Chloroflexus aurantiacus J-10-fl: one gene and its partner. The main gene of each other region encodes a partner of the protein of the gene in region 2 in a complex. Links are inferred from orthologs where the notes say so. Each region holds a gene or a part of one and is shown on either strand. Other genes may lie near its edges.

Region 1 (3,728 bases), 1.7 Mb from region 2 along the record:
GCAGCATCGTCAAGCTCTACTGCACCGAGATGGCCAGCCAGATCATCGACGAGGCGATTCAGATTCACGGTGGCATGGGCTTCTCACGTGAACTGCCCCTGGAGCGGATGTACCGCGATGCCCGCGTAACCCGCATCTTTGAGGGTACCAATGAGATTCAGCGCCACGTGATTGCCAGCGAGCTGCTCAAGCAGGTTGGTTACAAGGTACGGTTGTATTGAGGGGTCTGGGGGCGGGAACCGGCGGTGACGTATGGTTCCCGCTGCCCCCGTACCTGATCGTGATCACGGCTGCTGCGGCAGCGTGGCTGCCGCAGCATACCCATGCACCACGGGCAATCCCATCTGGCAACGGTATCCTCTCCGAAATGTGCAGCATTGCGTGCGGGGCGGAAATGCTGCTGCTACGCTTCTGCCACCCACGGCGAGGGAACCTGCTCTCTTACCGTTCACGCGGATCGAGCGCATCACGCAATCCATCGCCGAGGAAGGTGAACGACAGCATCAGACCGGCGATCAAAATCACCGGAAAGCTGAGCAACCACGGCCCGGATGATAGATTGTTGTAGCCTTCAGTCAGCATCACACCCAGACTGGTAGGGAACGGATTATCGGGATCGAGCGAGGGGCGCATCCCGACACCGAGAATAGTCAGTACAGCTTCGGCGCTGATCAACGCCGGAATGCTAAACGACGTGGACACAATGATCGGAGCCAGAGTGTTGGGCAAAATATGCCGCCAGAGGATGGCCAGCGTAGGCACGCCGATGGTGCGGGCCGCCTCTACAAACTCCTTCTCCTTCAACGACAACACCTGACCGCGTACCAGCCGGGCAATGCCGGTCCAACTGACCAGCGACACCGCAATGAAAATCAGCAACAGGCCATTAAAGGTACGGCCCAGCCACGTTTCGCGAAATGCGGTTGATAACGCGATGATGAACAGCAAATCCGGGAAGGCGGCTACAATCTCGGTAAACCGCATTAACAGATTATCGAGCCAACCGCCGGCAAAGCCCGATATTAAGCCGATGGTGACACCAATCAGCAGAATGGCAAATTGTGGCACAATCCCGACAATCAGCGAGACCCGGATCGCATACATTAAGCGCGATAGCACATCGCGGCCCAGGGTATCGGTGCCCAGCAGATGCTCCGGCACCCCCATCCGGGCCGGATTATCGGTTACCCAGGCCGGTGGACGTAAACTGTTGTTCGGGATTTGCTGAACAGGGTTGTAGGGTGCCAGCCACGGTGCGGCAATTGCAACAATCACATACAGCACAATAACCAGCAACCCTACCATTGCGGCCCGATTACGGCGCAGCCGGCGTAGTGCATCTGACCACAAGCTACGCGGTTTCGTATTTAAGTTCTGAAGGTCGATAGGATTTGTCAGTGGTCTGGCCGATGAAGTCACACTGTTCCTCACTACTTGTAGGTAATACGTGGATCAAGAATACCGTAAGCAATATCGACCAGTAAATTGGCAATGCCCAGGAAAAAGACATAGATGAGCGATCCGGCCATAATCATCGAATAGTCACGCTTACCGATGGCGTCAACGAAGGTGCGACCCATACCGGGAACCTGAAAGATAGTTTCAACAAACAGGGTACCGGTAATCAAACCGGCCAGCGCCGGCCCCAGAATAGTCACCACCGGCAGTAACGAATTTTTCAGCATATGACGCCAGATAATCACGTGGCCGGCCAGTCCTTTTGCCTGCGCAGTGCGAATATAGTCCTGACGCTTCACTTCCAGCACGCTGGCCCGCGTCAGGCGGGCAATGAATGCCATGCTGGTCGAACCAAGCGCGACGGTTGGCAAGACCCACGGCTTGATCGGATCATTCCAGTCTGGAATAACCGTAAACCAGTTGAGGATGACGGCAAAGATAATGACCAGAATCAGACTGGTAATCAGTGTTCCCAACGCAACAAAGATGGTTGATGAGAGTGAGAGCAGATAATCAAGCCAGGTATTTTGTCGTAATGCTGCCAGGATACCAAGCGGAATGCCAAACACAACGGCAAAGGCCAGTGCCTGCAACCCCAGACGTGCCGAATAATAAAACTTACTCGGTCGGGATGGTGTGCCTTCAAACAATTCCTGCTGTACCGTCCGCGCTCCGCGTGAAGCGTAGGTTGGGCCGAGATTCCCGGCAATGGCACCCCATTGAATCTTCCATTCACCGGTGCGCGTATCGGGCACAATATCAAAAAACATATAGCGGGTAAACTGCCGCCAGAACGGCAAATCCATCCCAAAGCGCTCACGCAAAATTGCTTCAACCCGCGGCGAGAGCTGCCGCCGTTCAGGTTGGGTATCGAATGGCCCACCCGGTGTTAGCTTGGCAATACCGAAGGTAATAAAGCCAACAATGATGAGAACGGGGATATTCCACAGAATGCGCCGAATGATATAGGCTGTCATAGGCATGCTCTGGTGGCGCGAGCAGGTTATCTCGCGCCACCGATAGGGCTTCAGGAACGCCGACTATGGTTGGACATCAACGTTGGGCAGGTTGAAGAAGCCAAGCCAGTAATCGAGTGGGGTGATGGTGTCAGGTGTGATACCCTTCACGTATGGCTTCACCAGTACCGGCCCACCGTTGTTGAGCATAAAGACCACCGGTGCATCTTCGACCAGAATCCTCTGCGCCTGAGCGTACAGTTCGGCCCGCTTCACCGGGTCTTGCTCAACGTCAGCCTGGCGCACCAGCTCATCAAGTTGCGGGTTCGAGTAGTTCACCCGTGCGCTGAGCAGACCGTTGGTCTGGAACAACGAGATCCAGTTCTGCGGATCGGGGTAGTCGGCGCACCAGCCGAGCGAGAACATTTGCGGCGGATTGTCCTTGGTGGCCGCAGCAAAGGCTGTCGGATCAATCGGATCAAGGATCACATCGATCCCCAGATTCTGCTTGAACTGGTTGGCTACCCACTCGAAGCGAGCATTGTTACGTGCCGTACCTGAATAGGTAAGCCGGATTTCAGGCAGCCCCTGCCCATCCGGATAGCCGGCTTCGGCGAGCGTCTGCTTCGCCTTCTCCGGGTTAAACTCCCACAGCTTCAGATCAGGCTGGTACCCAGGAAAACCGGGTGGAATAAAGCTGTAGGTCGGTGTCCCCAGACCCTGGAAGACATCGCGTACATACGCTTCACGGTCGAGCGCCTGGGCAAATGCCTGCCGCACCAGTTTGTTGTCAAACGGTGGCTTCGCCAGGTTGAAGCCGAAGTAGAAGGTACACGAACCGGGTACGTCAATTACTTCCTTGCTCAAGACGGGATCAGATTGAACGGTTGCCAGGTCTTCGGCACCCACACCGAGGATGTCAATCTCACCGTTCTGATAAGCCTGGAACGCTACCTGACCGTCGGTGATCATGTAGTACTCAACCCGCTTGAGCTTGACCGGACCCAGCGGACCGACGTAATTGGGGTTAGGCTCCCACACTGCCTTGCTGTCGTGCTCCCACTCCTTGAGCACAAACGGGCCGTTACCGATGTAGTTTTCCGGGTAGTACCACCAGTCGTCACCCTTCGCAACATCCTCCTCACGCACCGGTGCGCCAATCCAGAGGGCTGCCATGCTGAGGAAGTAGGGAGCAGGTGCGACCAGCTCGATCTGCAGCGTGTAGTCATCGATGGCCTTGACGCCAAATTCGTCGCGCAGCTTCTCGAGATCGAGCTGCATGACCTCTTCCATCGACAGACCCTGGCACGCAGC
Region 2 (3,893 bases):
GGGTCAACAGCGTGCCACGTGCCTGGCACGAAGCACGGCTGGTGCGGCAGCATGGCTGCCGCACTCCAAACGCTACGACACGCGCATAACGAGCGGGTAAGGCAACCAATCCAGTGCGTGATGACACCGACGATGGTTGTCAATGCACGTTTAATGCTCGTGCGAGATGCTCTTCACCTTGCCGGCATCGGCAGCAATGCGTGTGGCCGGCAGGGTCAACAGCGTGCCACGCGCCTGGCACGAAGCACGGCTGTGCGGCAGCATGGCTGCCGCACTCCAAACGCTGCGACACGCGCATAACGAGCGGGTAAGGCAACCAATCCAGTGCGTGATGACACCGACGATGGTTGTCAATGCACGTTTAATGCTCGTGCGAGATGCTCTTCACCTTGCCGGCATCGGCAGCAATGCGTGTGGCCGGCAGGGTCAACAGCGTGCCACGCGCCTGGCACGAAGCACGGCTGGTGCGGCAGCATGGCTGCCGCACTCCAAACGCTGCGACACGCGCATAACGAGCGGGTAAGGCAACCAATCCAGTGCGTGATGACACCGATGATGGTCGTCAATGCACGTTTAATGCTCGTGCGAGATGCTCTTCACCTTGCCGGCATCGGCAGCAATGCGTGCGGCGACGGCCTCGGCTTGCTTGCGTGCCACTTCCGGCATCAGCGTGATACTTTCGCGTGCACGCCAGCATGCGGCAAAATGGCCATTTCCGTAATCCACGAAGGGCGGTTCTTCTTCTTTGCACTTTTGAATGGCAATCGGGCAGCGGGTGTGAAAATGGCATCCAGGTGGCGGATTGAGCGGACTGGGTACGTCACCCTCAAGAATGATCCGGCGTCGCTGCTTTTCCACTTTCGGGTCGGGAATTGGTACCGCCGAGAGCAGTGCCTGGGTGTATGGATGGAGTGGCATCGAATAGAGCTTTGGCCCTTCGGCCAGTTCGACCACCTTACCCAGGTACATCACCGCTACCCGGTCAGAGATATGGTTGACCACACTCAAGTCGTGGGCGATGAAGAGGTACGTCAGACCGAGTTTGTCCTGCAATTCTTCCAGCAAATTGACCACCTGGGCCTGGATGGAGACATCGAGCGCGGATACCGGCTCGTCACAGACCACAAAGTCTGGTTCGACGGCCAGCGCACGGGCAATACCAATCCGTTGACGTTGCCCACCGGAGAATTCGTGTGGGTAGCGATTCGCGAAGGCGGGGTTTAAGCCAACCAGATGCAGCAATTCTTCGACCCGTTCACGCACGGCGCGCCCTTCGCGTAGTTTGTGAACCCGGATCGGTTCGGCAATAATATCACCAACCGTCATGCGCGGGTTGAGCGAGGCGTAGGGGTCCTGGAAGATCATCTGCACCCGACGCCGCATCTGGCGTAGCGCATTTCCCTTCAGTTTGGTTAGATCGGTACCTTCAAACAACACTTGACCGCTGGTTGGTCGGTACAATTGCAGAATTGCACGTCCGGTTGTACTCTTGCCACATCCCGACTCGCCGACCAGACCGAGCGTTTCGCCGCGTTTGATACTAAAGCTCACCCCATCGACCGCCTTGACCGTACCAACCCGTCGTTGGAAGATAATTCCGCGCGTTACCGGGAAGTACATACGGAGATCTTTGATCTCGATGAGGTATTCACCGGATGATTGTTTCAGCGTAGTCATGCATCGCCTCATCTATCAAGCCGCCACATCGGTGGTCATCGTTCGCGGAACAGGTGTCTCTAGCGTAATGTCGAAATGACAGGCCGCTCGATGATCGGTGCCAACGCTGCGTAATTCCGGCACGCTTGCCAGGCACTCTTCACGTGCATAATCACAGCGTGGACTGAAGGGGCAAATAGGGGGAAGGTCGATCAAATTGGGTGGAAGACCCCGAATGGGTGTCAGGCGACGACCACGCTCTTCATCGAGCCGCGGAATTGAACGGAGCAATCCAATCGTGTATGGCATCCGTGGATTGGCAAAGATCTCGCTCGTTGGTCCCTCTTCGACCACCTTGCCGGCATACATTACCGTGACACGGTCAGTCATACCGGCGACCACGCCGAGATCGTGGGTGATCAGAATAACCGCTGTCTCAAGCTCTTCACGCAGGCGGTTGATCAACTCAAGGATTTGGGCCTGGATCGTCACATCGAGGGCAGTGGTAGGCTCGTCGGCAATGAGTAATTCAGGATTGCACGACAGCGCCATTGCAATCATCACCCGTTGCCGCATGCCACCCGAAAACTGATGCGGATAATTGTCGAGGCGCTTGCTGGCCGAGGGAATCCCGACCATATCAAGCAACTCAATGGCCCGGTCACGTGCCTCTTTTTTGCTCAACTTGAGATGCAATTCAAGCGACTCGGTAATCTGACGCCCTACCGTCAAGACAGGATTGAGTGATGTCATGGGGTCTTGAAAGATCATCGCGATCCGATTCCCGCGGATGTGGCGCATCTCCTCTTCGCTGGCCTGGAGCAGGTCTTCGCCGTCAAATAAAATTTGCCCGCCGACAATCTTGCCCGGCGGACTGGGAATCAGGCGCATAATGGAGAGCGATGTAACCGACTTACCGCACCCCGACTCGCCCACGATGCCGAGGGTTTCGCCGCGATTGACATAAAAAGAAACACCGTCAACTGCTTTGACGATGCCGTCCTGCGTGTGAAAATAGGTGCGCAGGTCACGAACTTCTAGCAATGGAGCCATACATTAATCCTCTGTTACGGTGTCGCACTGAATTTCTGGCGAACGTGACCATGCCTCTGCTTTGTTATGTTTACCTTTTCCTGTGCGGATGTTGGGGATAGTACCACAAGAAACCGGTTACTGTCAAGGATTTCGCATGACTTGACATGATCCCCAGGCTGTGCTATACTCTTCGGCGTTGTGAGGGCGTATAGCTCAGCAGGTTAGAGCGCAATCCTGATAAGATTGAGGTCGGTGGTTCGAGTCCACCTACGCCCACCAACCAGGAGAGAATAGAGAATGTCTCTCTATTCTCTCTTATTTTGGGGCGATAGCTCAGTTGGTAGAGCGTCTGCTTTGCACGCAGAAGGTCAGGGGTTCGAATCCCCTTCGCTCCACCACAATTCATCTCCCCCCTCCTGCTGTGCTGAAGGTCGTGGTTATGCCACGGCCTTTGGTTTTTTTGACGCAGCATACGCTCTCAGCCGGCAAACTGCTGCAAGTACGCCAGTACCTCGCTCACGCTGACCACATCACCGTATTTGCCATCGATGTCGAAGAGGTTGGCGAGGTGGGGTTCCGGAGCGCGATCACCGACACACTCACGGGGTACAATGACCCGAAATCCGTGTTGCATGCCGTCAACTGCACTGGCCCGAATGCAGCCACTGGTCGAACAGCCGATCATGATCAGTGTGTCAATCCGTAATGCGGTTAACGTTGCGGCAAGATGGGTACCGAAGAAGGCGCTGGCATACTTCTTTTCGATCACCAGATCATCTGGTTGCGGCGCAAGTTCATCGACGATGGCGATAAGCGGTGATTCGTGGGTGAGCTGGCGGAGTGCCGGTACTTTCTGGACGAAGATACCACCATCACGGCCATCACTGGCGTAAGCGACCGTGGTGTAGATGATGGGGATCGCCGCTGCACGAGCTGCTGCCAGCAGTGGTTGACTGGCCCGCACCGCGTCGGGTACGCCTGGCGCAGCGTAGAGGGGCGATCCGGGCGTGGTGTAGGCTTTGATGAAGTCGATAACCAGTAAAGCCGGCGAGGTGCCAAAGCCGACCCGTCCGGCCAGGCCGTGCCGGCGGTAGTCGGCGGTGAGATGATCGTAATCGGCCATGAACAATATCCTCCTTCCGCCAGATACGGGGGAGAGGGTGCAGGAAATAATTGCTTGAACCGCTGTGAAAGCTCTCTAG

The links.
Region 1: the proteins of CAUR_RS11845 (region 2) and CAUR_RS05380 are in contact, whole or in part, in a cryo-EM structure (PDB 8Z21), measured with the Escherichia coli proteins. The link is inferred for Chloroflexus aurantiacus J-10-fl from one-to-one orthologs.

Annotation. Positions count from the first base shown.
Region 1 is NC_010175.1:1,420,846-1,424,573, reverse strand. Bases 434-3,250 are described here. They hold CAUR_RS05380 (ABC transporter permease), read right to left. Parts: upstream 2,436-3,250; coding sequence 1,431-2,435; downstream 434-1,430. Other genes in these bases: CAUR_RS05375 (ABC transporter substrate-binding protein), read right to left, coding at 2,499-3,250; CAUR_RS05385 (ABC transporter permease), read right to left, coding at 442-1,419. In the rest of the region: CAUR_RS05390 (acyl-CoA dehydrogenase family protein), read left to right, coding at 1-221; more of CAUR_RS05375, read right to left, coding at 3,251-3,728. UniProt on the Escherichia coli protein: Part of the ABC transporter complex OppABCDF involved in the uptake of oligopeptides and of the ABC transporter complex MppA-OppBCDF involved in the uptake of the cell wall murein tripeptide L-alanyl-gamma-D-glutamyl-meso-diaminopimelate.
Region 2 is NC_010175.1:3,075,351-3,079,243, forward strand. Bases 702-3,683 are described here. They hold CAUR_RS11845 (ABC transporter ATP-binding protein), read right to left. Parts: upstream 2,710-3,683; coding sequence 1,693-2,709; downstream 702-1,692. Other genes in these bases: CAUR_RS11840 (ABC transporter ATP-binding protein), read right to left, coding at 702-1,677; CAUR_RS11860 (N-carbamoylsarcosine amidohydrolase), read right to left, coding at 3,170-3,683. Also shown: CAUR_RS21235 (hypothetical protein), read left to right, coding at 52-300; CAUR_RS11835 (hypothetical protein), read right to left, coding at 362-550; more of CAUR_RS11840, read right to left, coding at 574-701; more of CAUR_RS11860, read right to left, coding at 3,684-3,814. UniProt on the Escherichia coli protein: Part of the ABC transporter complex OppABCDF involved in the uptake of oligopeptides and of the ABC transporter complex MppA-OppBCDF involved in the uptake of the cell wall murein tripeptide L-alanyl-gamma-D-glutamyl-meso-diaminopimelate.